Regions from separate parts of the Vibrio sp. M260121 genome, predicted to be linked through region 3. Evidence: predicted binding sites of a transcription regulator. Region 3 holds the regulator's gene; each other region holds the start of a gene.

Region 1 (4,265 bases), on a different contig from region 3:
GTAACGAAAAGGTCACTAAGATTCGCAAATCAGGTACTACCTAGTTAATGGGGGCTCTACGATAGATTCCAAGGCCGTTTTTTAGCCTTATGGTGGAATCGTGTTCTAGATCACCATTTTGCTTTCCTTTGTTCTGACAACCAGATAAAGGAAGGGTTCATTCTTGAACGATAGCCATACTACCATTGCAGTATTAACCAAAGATGAACGGCATAGACAAATTTGAAAAAATCATTAGTCTTACCCCACAAAAGCGAAGCGCAAAGCTCGAATCCACAATCAGCCGACAAGTAGAAGTAAAATGAGAGATCAAGAATTTTGGCACAGTAAATGGGCGAGTAACCAAATTGGTTTCCACCTAGATGACGTGAATCCACTGTTACCTGCATTCTGGCAGCATACCAACCCTAAACGTGAAGACACCGTGTTAGTTCCTTTGTGCGGAAAGTCAGAAGATTTGGTATGGCTTGCGACGAAGCATGATGATGTGCAGGGTGTCGAACTCAGCCTTATCGCCGTGCGTGCGTTTTTTGCTGAACACTTCTACACTCCGACGGTCACATCACTAAACGGCATGCATGAGTTGTATCAGTTCGATGAGCTGTCGATTTACACTGGCGACTTCTTTACTGCACCTGTTTCTAAAGCCGATATCATTTACGACCGTGCTGCGCTTGTGGCTTTGCCGCAAGAAATGCGAGAAGAATACGTAGCTCGTCTTAAGCAACTGTTGAGCCCTGGCGGACGTATTTTACTTGTGACTCTTAACTACCCACAGGATGAGATGTCAGGCCCTCCATTTAGCGTGCCAGTCGAAGAGATTGAACAGCTGTTTTCGGGTTATAAGGTGAGTTGTTTGAATGTCGATCAAGCCGACGAAAACCATCCAAAAATTGCGAAGAAAGGTCTAAGTCGCTTCTCTGAAGAAGTCTACTTAATAGAGAGCGAATAAAGGACTTTTCGAACCCACAGAAAGAAAAAGCGCAGCCAATTGAGCTGCGCTTTTGTCTATCTTTAGCTGATTAATGAAATCAGTAAACGATCTGCACTTTAGATGCGTTATTCACTGCATCTTCAATCGAATCTTCAATAGTCTTACGACGCGTTAAAACAACGCCTAAGCGACGACGACCGTCTATTTCAGGTTTGCCAAACAAACGTACTTGGGTTTGTGGCTGAGCCAGTGCTTTGGCAACATTGTCAAAGCGGATATCAGTTGATGTACCTTGCCCTAAAATAACCGCTGATGCTGATGGTCCATACTGAACTATGTTGTTGATCGGCATTCCAGTGAACGCTCGAACATGCAGTGCGAACTCAGACATTTCTTGAGAGATCATGGTTACCATGCCAGTATCGTGTGGGCGAGGGGACACTTCGTTAAAAATAACCTTATCGCCTTTAACGAACAGCTCTACACCAAAGAGACCGTAGCCACCCAGTGCATTAACGACTTTCTCTGCCGTGTATTCAGCCGCTTTGATGGCGTTGTCTGACATTGCTTGTGGCTGCCATGATTCACGGTAGTCACCATCTTCTTGACGATGCCCAATCGGAGCACAGAAGTGCACTCCATCAGCTGCGCGCACGGTTAGCAGTGTGATTTCGTAATCAAAGTCAATAAAGCCTTCAACAATCACACGCCCAGCACCTGTACGACCACCTTCTTGTGCGTAATCCCAAGCCGTTTGAACATCTTCTTCTGATTTGATAACGCTTTGGCCTTTACCAGAAGAGCTCATCACTGGCTTAACAACACATGGGATACCAACGTGTTCTACTGCTGCTTTAAAGTCCTCAAAGCTGTCAGAAAATTGATAAGGGGAAGTGTTTAGGGCTAACTCTTCAGCTGCAAGGCGACGAATGCCTTCACGGTTCATTGTCAGCTTAGTTGCTTTCGCTGTAGGAACAACGTTCAAGCCTTTCTCTTCTAACTCGACCAATTTATCGGTCGCGATAGCTTCAATTTCAGGAACCACGTAAGCAGGTTGTTCTTTATTAATGATCTCTTCCAGTGCCTGACCATCAAGCATGTCGATGACGTAGCTACGATGGGCCACTTGCATCGCAGGCGCATTGGCGTAACGGTCGCACGCGATCACTTCTAAACCAAGACGTTGGCATTCAATTGCCACTTCTTTACCAAGCTCACCAGAGCCTAAAAGTAATACACGGGTAGCATGAGTGCTTGTAGCAGTACCGAACATAGTGTTCCCTTACAAAATAAAGTGATGAAACCGAATTTGCAGGGGATCATACTGATTTTTATGCATGAAGCAAACGTTTGCGCAGGGTTTTTTGATAATAAAAAAGCCCTACACTGGGTAGAGCTTCTCGCTTAGCGTCTGGATAAATTAAACGTTCACAAAACTCACTGGAATATCAGGGTTTAGCGCTTCTAGCGTTGATTGAGTATCGGCTAGGTGGCTGATCTTGCCTTGTGAGTTCTCAACCAGAGCAGCAGCTTTGATGTCTTCAAACTGCTCACCAGCCATCAGGATTTGAATCAATGCAACCTGAAGTGGTGGAAGGCTAGGGTTAAACGCAGCATTTTCTGCGTAAGCGCCTTGGAATACGCGACCACTGTTCATCTCAAGAGCAATACCGCTCAAGTTGTTAGTGTAAGGCGCGTGGCTGATGTTCATCGCGCTCACCGCTTTTTGGATAAGAGCGTCATCTTCATCACACACAAACTCGTGTTTTACATCTGCCATTAGACCAGATTCGATGCCTAAGTCTGCAGGACCAAAAGCTTCTGGAAGGTAGTGGTGTAGTGACTTTTCTTCACGTTCTGGCAACTGGATCTTAAGCTCTTTTGCCGTAGTTAGCTCATTCATGAACTGACGACAGTGACCACAAGGGCTGTAGTTGATGGTGATGTCTTTCACACCATGTTCGCCTTTCATCCAAGCGTGGCTGATCGCACACTGCTCAGCATGAACGGTTTGACCCAGTTGAACGCCGAAAAACTCCATGTTCGCACCAAAGTAAAGGCGACCAGATAGACCGCGAACAATCGCACCGACATAGAATTCAGAAATTGGAGCGTAAGAAAACGCTGCGGCAAAAGGAAGTAGAGCAACACGAAGCTCTTTGTCTGAAAGGTTGGTAGCGTTCAGCAGCTCATCAAACTGTTGCTCAGAAATAGTGGCATCAAAATCGTCAGCGAGAACGATAGGAGCAAGATGTGTTGAAAGTGCTTCAGGAGCGCTTGCTAGCGCCTGTTCAATGCGACTTTTCATGTTGAATCCTTGTTATTGCATGGACAGTTATTCTATGTGAAAGATGGAAATGTTCTGTGCTTTAGATCACGTTAATGTGTGTAATGGTGATTTACGTTACATAATTAGAGTGAGCTCACACATGTATTCGATTTCACGACGATTTAACGTTATCTCTGTCCCACTAATAACTATATCAACGTATATTCATACTGCGAATTTTCTGGATGAGATTATGACCTGCCCATTTTATCGGGAAGCAAAGTAGAGCAGGTCATTGAGGTCTTTATTGGTATAACCAAACAGCCAAAGCAAAGAAGCTTGGCGCAAGAATAGAAGTGATGATGCCACACAGCACCAAAGCTAGAGATGAGAAAGCCGCATCGCCAGGCTGTTTTTCAGCACATGTTGCTGTCCCAAGTGCGTGAGAGACAGTACCCATTGTAAGGCCGCGAGCGATAGGGTGCTTAATGCCGATAAGGTTGAAGATTGGGTAAGCCAAAATCGCCCCAAATAAACCCACAATAAGCACTAAAATAGCGGCAACAGCGGCTTCACCACCTAAGTGACTAGAGATTTCCATCGCGATAGGGGTGGTTACCGATTTGCCCACTAAGCTTGCGATGAGGCTGATGTCTGCTTTGAATGCAACGGCGATCAGTGTCGCTGTTAGCATCGACATCACGCTGCCCAAAGAGCAAGCCAGTGCGATAATGCGCCAGTTGGCTTTGATTTGAGGTAGCTGCTCATAGAGCGGATACGCTAGCGCAACAACAGCGGGCTGAAGCAAGAAGCTAATATACTCGTTGTCGGCGTAGTAGGTTTCAAACGGCACTTTCAAAAAGGTGAGTAGAGGGATCAATACTGCGATGCTGATTAAAAGCGGGTTTGCGATTGGGTTGTTAACCTTAATTGCGATTTGACGAGCGGCAAGGAAAACCACAATAGTGACAAGTAACCACATATTAGTGTTTCTCCTTCAGCAAGTAATCTAAGAACCACGCTAAGCTGACCAATACGATCAGTGAACCGCCTACTGCACTC
Region 2 (4,265 bases), on a different contig from region 3:
TATGGCACTTGCTGAGTGTCGCTCGACCATATTGGATCTTGGATTTGCACATCTACCCCCGTAATGCTGAATGCATCATCGGCGTAATCGATGTTCTTCAAGGCGATTTGGTGGAAGTAAACATTGCCCAGCGCCGGCAGTGTTGGCATACCTTGCTGTAGACTCAACCCATCAATCAGCAAGCTGTCGACAATCCATTTTCCATCGCGACGAACATCTGGGTTCAGCCAGAGATCGACTTGCTCAATGAAGGGTATATTTTGTTGTTTGGTCGCTACGCCATTGAGGGTGAGGTGGTAAGGAAACTCGTATTGAACGTTATCCGCTTGCAGTGGCAAATCGACTAAATCGGAAAACAGATTCCACGTTTGGCGAGAATGCGAGGTGGTCAGCATGCCTACAAAGACGGCCGGAACGGCGATCGCCAGTATGAGTATTAGAAGTAGAACTCGACTTGCTGTTTTCATCCCTGCCCAAACCTGTACATAAATTGGAGTAAGTGAATATTGAATTACTTAGATAGGCTTAAGCTTGTATCAATCTTGGGCTGGATTCAATAAAAAGCCCCTCAAAAGAGGGGCTTGAAGATTGTTTTTGTAGCTAGGTCACTAAGGTCTAGTGAGTGGCTCAATCCAGCTGAGGACCTGCTGCCACTAGTGATTTACCTTCTGCGTTGTCAGTGTACTTATCAAAGTTGTTGATGAAGCGCTCTGCCAAGTCTTTCGCTTTGCTTTCCCATTGTAGTGGGTCAATGTAGGTATCACGAGGGTCAAGGATGCTTGGATCGACGCCTGGAAGTGAAGTTGGTACTTCTAGGTTGAAGATTGGAATGTGTTTGGTTTTCGCATCTTCAATAGAGCCATCAAGGATTGCATCAATGATGCCGCGTGTATCTTGGATGGAGATACGTTTGCCGCTACCGTTCCAGCCGGTGTTGACTAGGTAAGCTTCTGCACCTGCTGCTTCCATACGTTTCACTAGCACTTCAGCGTACTTAGTTGGGTGTAGGGTTAGGAACGCTGCACCAAAACACGCCGAGAAGGTTGGTGTCGGCTCAGTGATGCCACGCTCTGTACCCGCTAGCTTAGCGGTAAAGCCAGACAAGAAGTGGTACTTAGTTTGCTCAGGCGTTAGTTTTGAAACTGGAGGTAACACGCCGAACGCATCTGCCGATAGGAAGATCACTTTGTCTGCGTGACCGCCTTTCGACACTGGCTTCACGATGTTGTCGATGTGATGCAGTGGGTAAGACACGCGGGTGTTCTCTGTCTTAGAGCCATCATCAAAGTCGATAGAACCATCGCTACGAACCGTCACGTTCTCTAATAGTGCATCGCGGCGGATTGCGTTGTAGATATCAGGCTCGGCTTCTTTCGATAGTTTGATGGTCTTCGCGTAACAGCCGCCTTCGAAGTTGAATACGCCGTCGTCGTCCCAGCCGTGCTCGTCATCACCAATCAGTGCACGTTTAGGATCGGTAGATAGGGTAGTTTTACCTGTGCCAGACAGGCCGAAGAAAATCGCTACGTCGCCTTCTTGGCCCATGTTTGCACTACAGTGCATCGATGCGATGTCTTTCAGCGGAAGGAAGTAGTTCATCATTGCGAACATGCCTTTCTTCATTTCGCCGCCGTACCAAGTACCGCCGATCAGTTGCATGCGCTCTGTTAGGTTGAACACAGTAAAGTTTTCAGAGTTCAGACCCTGTTCTTCCCACTTGTCGTTCGTGCACTTCGCGCCGTTCATTACCACGAAGTCAGGTTCAAACGTTGCCAACTCTTCTTCTGTTGGGCGGATGAACATGTTTTTCACGAAGTGCGCCTGCCACGCTACTTCGGTGATCACTCGAATGCTCAAACGAGTGTCTGGGTTTGCACCACAATAACCGTCAATCACAAATAGACGCTTACCTGAAAGCTGGTTGGTCACTAGCTCTTTTAGGTCGTCCCATACTTCTTTGTTGATTGGTTTGTTGTCGTTTTTCACTGCGTCAGAAGTCCACCACATGTGCTCTTCTGTCGTTGCATCTTTAACAATGTACTTATCTTTTGGTGAGCGACCAGTAAAGATACCAGTGTCTACGGCAACCGCGCCGAGTTCTGTAACCACACCACGTTCATAACCTGTTAGGTCAGCACGGGTCTCTTCCTCAAACAGCATTTCGTAGCTTGGGTTGCGAACAACCTCTTTAACGTTATGCAGTCCGTGTTTGGTCAGATCAATTGTTGCAGCCTTTGTATGTTCCATAACGGTCATAGGTGCTCCTTATAAGGATTTTTGTAGGGATTTTGTAAGAATGTTTTAATTTTTATCTGCTCACCATGCTAGCAACGGGGTGGGGATAAAACAGGGATATAGCTCAAAAAATACCCATGATTTAAGTAAGGTTTTAGGTAACCCGTCACATATTGGTGCGAATAGTTTATCGTGGGCGCAAACCTTTGCGCTAGGGGAAAAGAATTATTAATTATTTAAAATTAAGCGGTTGCTTTATTACGTCTGAGGCTAGGTAATTAGAGGGTTTGATCACAAAAAGGCCAGCATGATGCTGGCCTTTTGAAGGGTAAATTACAAGCTTGTTAAGCTATGAAAATTAATGCAGTGTTTTCTTCTCTGGAGCGGCTTGTGCATAGAGCTCAGTGATCTCCGCTTCGTCAAATGAATATGACGTGCCACAGTAATCACAATGTAAAGAAACTGATCCTTCTTCCGCTAAAATGTCATTAATTTCAGCACGCTCAACGGTAATGATCGCTGCACCACTACGTTCACGAGAACAGCCACAGTGGAACTCCACTGGTTGCGGTTCGTATAGACGAACAGAATCTTGGTTGTACAAGCGGTAAAGCAGTTCGTTTGCCGGTAGAGTGAACAGTTCTTCGTTCTTCACGGTTGCTGTTAATTGCTCTAGGTGCTCGAAGTCTTCGGGTGTACCCGTGCCGTCTGGCATTACCTGAATCATCATGCCTGCTGCGTGAGCTTTACCTTCGTGTTCACCAGTACGGATCCACAGACGCGTCTTCAACTGCTCTGAGTTTGCGAAGTAGCCTTCGATAACGTCAGCCAGTGTCTCACCTTCTAGGCCAACGACACCTTGGTAACGTTCGCCTTTCTTTGGCTCGATAGTGATCACTAGGTAGCCTTTACCCATCATGTCGTGCAGGCTTGCGTCATCCGCAATGTCGCCTTCCCAACGTGCAACGCCACGGATCTTCTGAGCGTGATCGCCATTGATTACAGCCAGTGATACAGGACCATCACCTTGTAGTTGGATAGTGATTGAGCCTTCGAACTTCAAAGTTGCCGTTAAAAGAGTGGTTGAAACGAGTAGCTCACCCAACAGTTTTTGCAGTGCTGCCGGATATTCCTTGCTGGAGATAATACGTTGGTATGCTTCATCCAATTGAACCAACTCGCCACGTACTGAAAGATCTTCGAATAGGTAGCGGTTTAAAACATTATTTGCCATGGAGTGCTTTCCTCGTCGGTAATTCCGGCTTTTATTGGTGTTTGAACTTAATGATGTCACGGCGCTGCTTCTTATCTGGGCGGCGTTCCGGACTTGGGTTGTGGGCGTTGAGTTTACGCTGTTTCGCGAACTCTTCGCGTTGGCTGACGCTTTCGTCAGTTTCACGATAGAGCGTTTGAGCGATTGGTGCGCCCATGCGACGATCAGAGATTTTCTCGATAATCACCGTCTTCTCTTCATTACCTTGGCGAAGACGAATCTCAGCGCCCAACTCAACGATTTTGCTTGGTTTGCTTCGTTGCCCATTATAGTGGACTTTACCGCCATCGACCATATTGCGTGCGATGGAGCGGGTTTTATAAAATCTGGCAGCCCATAGCCATTTATCTAGCCTTACGGCTTCATTTGCGGAACTCATACGACTCTACACTATCTAATCACTGCAATAATAAGGCAGTGACTGGTGGATTATTCACCTACAGATGGAGCCAAGGCTGTTTTTTTTCAAGGGAGTTGGCAAAAACTGCATAAGAAAAAGGTATGAAAAGGAACTTGTGATATAGTTCACTGCTCTTTGTTGAGTAGTAATTTTATTGCAAATTTAGCAAGATAGAGTCGACAATCTTTACTTATACTTAAGGTCGACCGACGTCAGAATAAAGGAATCAATTCAGTGAAGCGTTTAGAGCTAAGTGCAGGATTAGCAAGCAGCCCGCTACTGGCTCAGATTAAGTCCAACAATCACACCATACAAGCGAAACTCAGTTTGTTGTTAACTTGTCTATTTATAGCAATG
Region 3 (4,265 bases):
TGTAAGCGAAGAAATAGGTTGCGGCGGCAAACACGAAGTTTTGGTCAATGAAACTGTTTAACGCTTGTTGCTGTGCTTTGGCGTTTTCTAGCGTTAAATATTGACCGAAGTTGACACCTAAAAAGATGATGGTCGCGAGTAGGATCAGTCCTAAAATCAGTTTCTTATTCATATCAATGGCTCCGTTTGGCTTCTTAAATAATAAGACAGAATGAAGTAAGAAAAAATTTCAAAAAAAAACCGCAGTGTGAAAACTGCGGCTTTTACTCAATGTCATGCTGAAATGATTGCTCTACGAGAGAGCACTCATCAACTCTTCCCGGCGAGACTGAGGTACGACGCTCCAATGTGTACCGTTGATAGCGCCTTCAAGCGCCCACAACAATTCAAGGCTTACCGTAGAGGCATGCGTATCTTGGATTGCTTTGTAAGCGTTTAGGGCACCTTCTTCTTCTAGTTGCTCGACAGAGTCAATGCCTGCTTTCTTCAACATACGTTCAGTTGCAAGGCGTAGATTAGGAAGGTCTTTCAATCGGTTAGGTTTGGCGCTCGCTTGTTGTTTTTTCTCTTGCTTAGCAGTCTCTAGAGATTGCTTTGCAACTTCAATCAAGCGATCGGTCGAATCCCATAGATCATCAGAAATAGCGTAGTATTTCGTAACGACTGGGAAACCACGTTTCTTGTAGACGTACGGTTTTAGTCCTTGAGTCTCGAAGTCAGATGAAGTTTGTTGGTCAGCTCGTATATGAAGTTGATTGTTCACAACTAGTGCAAACATCGTTTCATCGGCGAAGAGCCCAAAGCCGCCAAACATTGAACGCGACTTGATATTACCAAGTGCCTCAAACAGCTTCATTGAGTCTTTGAGTATCGGTTTATCCATGATGTGTTATCTCGGTGTAATTAATATTACGCCACCAAAAATCAGGTCCGAGAGATTAGCAAATGCATGCAGACACAATGTCATTAAAGGGTAAACTCACTTAATGCATATTTGCCATCGGTAACCCCGCTACCTTCCATCTAATAAGATGGTTCAGGCCGGAGGCTTTGCGTCCCACCCTTTCGAATGGTTTGCCCTGTGCGTGACTCTTTGAGAATACTTCGTATATTGAATTAACATCACGTTTCAAACACAAAAGTGTGATCTTGGTTCAGTTAATAGCGCTAAGTTGATGTGTTTTGTTTCATATTGCTGAGCATCTACTTGTCATACAAAAGCTTGATGTAGGAAATGGGCTACACCTTAATTAAAACAGCAACTTATCGAAGCTTAAGGTTGTATTCTTGAGCTGAAATATTAAGGGAAAGTTATTTTTAGATATTAAAAAAGCGCCCATAAGAGCGCTTTATAAAATGAGTTCGCAGATGAGGTTAGTTTAGTTTCTTAACCGTGTTGCGAACAACGATCTCTGGTTGCATCTCGAACACACGTTTCTCGTGTTCTTTGTCTTTGATGCGTTCCAAAAGGATCTCAAATGCGTTTTTACCCACACGACGTTTTGGTTGGTGGATAGTCGTTAGCGGTGGAGAAAAGTATTCTGCAAGCTCAATGTTGTCGTAACCGATCACGGATACATCATCCGGTACTTTGATACCGTTTTGCTGCAAGCGGCTCATTAAGCCTAGCGCCATTGTGTCGTTAAAACAGAAGACAGCTGTTGGGCGTTTTTCCATTGCTGTGATGTTATCTGCCGCCAGTACAGCAGTATCACATTCGAAGTTACCTTCAAGAACCCAATCTTCGTTAACCGTTAGGTTTGCTTCCGCCATTGCTCGGCGGTAACCAGCGATACGCTCTTGGCACGCTGCTTTTTCAAAATGACCGCTCAAACATGCGATGTCAGTGTGACCGTTATCGATCAGGTATTTCGTCGCGATGTAGCCGCCTTCTTCCGAGTTATCGATGATCTTATCTGCCTGCGAGCTCTCAGGGCCCCAGTCCATCACAACTTTTGGAATGTCAGAATGGCGGTCTAACATCTCTTTTAGCTCTTCCGTCAAGTCAGAACACATTACTAGGATGCCATCTACGCGTTTCTCAGCTAGCATGCGGATGTAGTCACGTTGCTTCTCGTAGATACCGCCCGTGTTACAAAGAATTAGAGTGTAACCTTGACGGTAACAGTAACTCTCAACACCATCGATGACTTCAGAGAAGAATAGGTTGGTTGATTGAGTAACTAACATACCGATAGTACGAGTAGAGTTGCACTTCAAGCTACGAGCAACGGCGCTTGGCGCGTAATTTAGTTCATCAACCGCTTTCATTACTTTTTCTTGGGTTGCTTCTGCAACAAAGCGAGTTTTGTTAATTACGTGCGAAACCGTTGTGGTAGAAACGCCGGCTAAGCGAGCAACGTCTTTAATAGTGGCCATAAATGATGTCCTGTATCGAGCTACTGAATACCGTGAGTGAAGACAACCATACGCTTAGGGTCTTGCACAAACCGAGCAACTGCAAGAAAGGGCATTGCTGAGATATTTGGCAGTGGTTGTTCCGAATCGGTATAAAAAGATTTGTAGCAACATTTGTTGCTGATACTCATATTCCCTTCTTTTATAAGTGAGGAATTAGTCAGCAATCATGTTAAGAAAACACAAAAACCGCTATATTTCAGCGGTTTACATATAAATCATATTTAATCGTTTGCGCTCACATTTTAGACTGATGTGGGCAGGCTGGCAATATTTTCAGCGGTTGTTTTGTGCCCTTGAGGTCACATTTTCACGGCTAAATTGGTTGGGATTCTCTAAGCCAGATTAAAACTAAACGAATAAAATAGGGAGCCTAAATAGCAGGCTCCCTAAAATAGGCGGCAATTATTCACCAAGAAGGTAGGTGCTGTCCAGTTTACAAAATGCAATTAATAGTTGCGCAACGCTAATATAGAAGCCAAATTCGTCGAACTGCTTACATTTAGCAGCAAACTGAGGTAGCCAAGTCAAAAGATGCTGTTGGATGAAATCGTTCTGCTTGTCGAACGCTTCTTCCATGTGCTTTTCTTGCTCTAGTTCGTTAGAGCGAATAATCATATTACCCAAGAAATCCAACTCTACCGCTAGGTGGTCAGCTGGCTCTTTCAGGTTTTCATCAACTTGCACGCCAAACTCTGCCATCAGTTTTTCCATCTCTTCTGCTGGCTTATCGTTTAGCAGGCCAGATTGGCCAATGTACATAGAGGCGTAAGGCAGTGCACCGTGCTTTTCTGTCTTAAGGAAAAGCTCGCAAAAGTCTGCTGCCAACTCAAGTTGTGCGTCTTCACGATCCTGCAGACGGTTAAGTGCATCAACAAGGGTATCCACAGCTGGTTTTAATGACTCATTTTCACCAAGGCCAGCCAAAAAGCTTCGAATTTCAACACTGTGGTAGCTTTCTAGTTCTTTCTCTGTCAGTTCTTTTGCGAACAGGCTAGAAAACCACCAATAGATTTCTGCGCGTTTCTCGTTAAAAGCTTTCACTTCTTGCATTTTTTTGCTCCTAAATGGTTATCCCCTAAGTGTAAACAATTAAGATGAATAGCAGTAACTATAATTGTTATCCATTATGGGAAAATATGCGCGTTTATGAATGGCTGTAAATAAGCTTGCTTTGAATCAATAAAAACGCAAAATCTTGCTTTTTAATGTATCTATGACTAGAAATGTTACTAGTTATGAATAGAATACGTCTTGGAAAATAAAAAAGACAGAAAGTGGTGTAAATGAGCTATCACGTATTAGTCGTAGAAGATGATGTAGTAACTCGTAGTAAGCTTGCGGGCTATTTCCAAAATGAAGGCTACAAAGTTAGTGAAGCAGAGAGCGGGGCAGAAATGCGCGAAGTGCTTCAAAGTGGCGATGTAGACCTGATCATGTTGGATATTAACTTGCCTGGCGAAGATGGCCTTATGCTTACGCGTGAATTACGCAGCCAATCAGATATCGGCATCATATTAGTGACAGGACGCACGGATAGCATTGACAAAATCGTTGGCCTAGAAATGGGCGCAGACGATTATGTGACAAAGCCTTTTGAACTAAGGGAATTATTAGTTCGCGTTAAGAACTTGCTGTGGCGCATTTCAGCGGCACGTAGCGGTTCGCAAAAGACAGCGAACGACACTAATGAAGAACACATTGTGCGCTTCGGTGAGTGGACGTTTGACATTCAACGTCGTGCTCTAAGCCGTAACGGTGAGCCAGTGAAACTAACCAAAGCGGAATATGAGCTATTGGTGGCACTGTCTTCGTACCCAAATCAGGTACTAAGCCGCGAGCGTATT

Evidence for each region. Region 3 encodes PurR, which represses purine synthesis genes. Its sites were predicted from a motif close to TNANGNAAACGTTTNCNTNA; they were not measured.
Region 1: the regulator PurR is predicted to act here: its motif matches at 2,273-2,292, upstream of purT (formate-dependent phosphoribosylglycinamide formyltransferase).
Region 2: the regulator PurR is predicted to act here: its motif matches at 2,430-2,449, upstream of pckA (phosphoenolpyruvate carboxykinase (ATP)).

The regions. Positions count from the first base shown of each region.
Region 1 covers NZ_JATABF010000006.1:142,574-146,838, reverse strand. Annotated here, with positions in the region: gene QTO06_RS06000 (thiopurine S-methyltransferase) at 302-952, shown strand; gene purT (formate-dependent phosphoribosylglycinamide formyltransferase) at 1,032-2,207, opposite strand; gene cdd (cytidine deaminase) at 2,355-3,242, opposite strand; gene QTO06_RS05985 (LrgB family protein) at 3,508-4,185, opposite strand; gene QTO06_RS05980 (CidA/LrgA family protein) at 4,187-4,265, opposite strand, start outside.
Region 2 covers NZ_JATABF010000005.1:72,734-76,998, reverse strand. Annotated here, with positions in the region: gene QTO06_RS04985 (AsmA family protein) at 1-467, opposite strand, end outside; gene pckA (phosphoenolpyruvate carboxykinase (ATP)) at 628-2,256, opposite strand; gene hslO (Hsp33 family molecular chaperone HslO) at 2,594-3,469, opposite strand; gene hslR (ribosome-associated heat shock protein Hsp15) at 3,501-3,887, opposite strand; gene gspC (type II secretion system protein GspC) at 4,143-4,265, shown strand, end outside.
Region 3 covers NZ_JATABF010000004.1:106,171-110,435, reverse strand. Annotated here, with positions in the region: gene QTO06_RS04200 (TVP38/TMEM64 family protein) at 1-172, opposite strand, end outside; gene QTO06_RS04195 (TfoX/Sxy family DNA transformation protein) at 293-883, opposite strand; cyclic di-GMP riboswitch class I at 1,000-1,089, opposite strand; gene purR (HTH-type transcriptional repressor PurR) at 1,375-2,379, opposite strand; gene QTO06_RS04185 (hypothetical protein) at 2,400-2,549, opposite strand; gene torD (molecular chaperone TorD) at 2,824-3,471, opposite strand; gene torR (two-component system response regulator TorR) at 3,705-4,265, shown strand, end outside.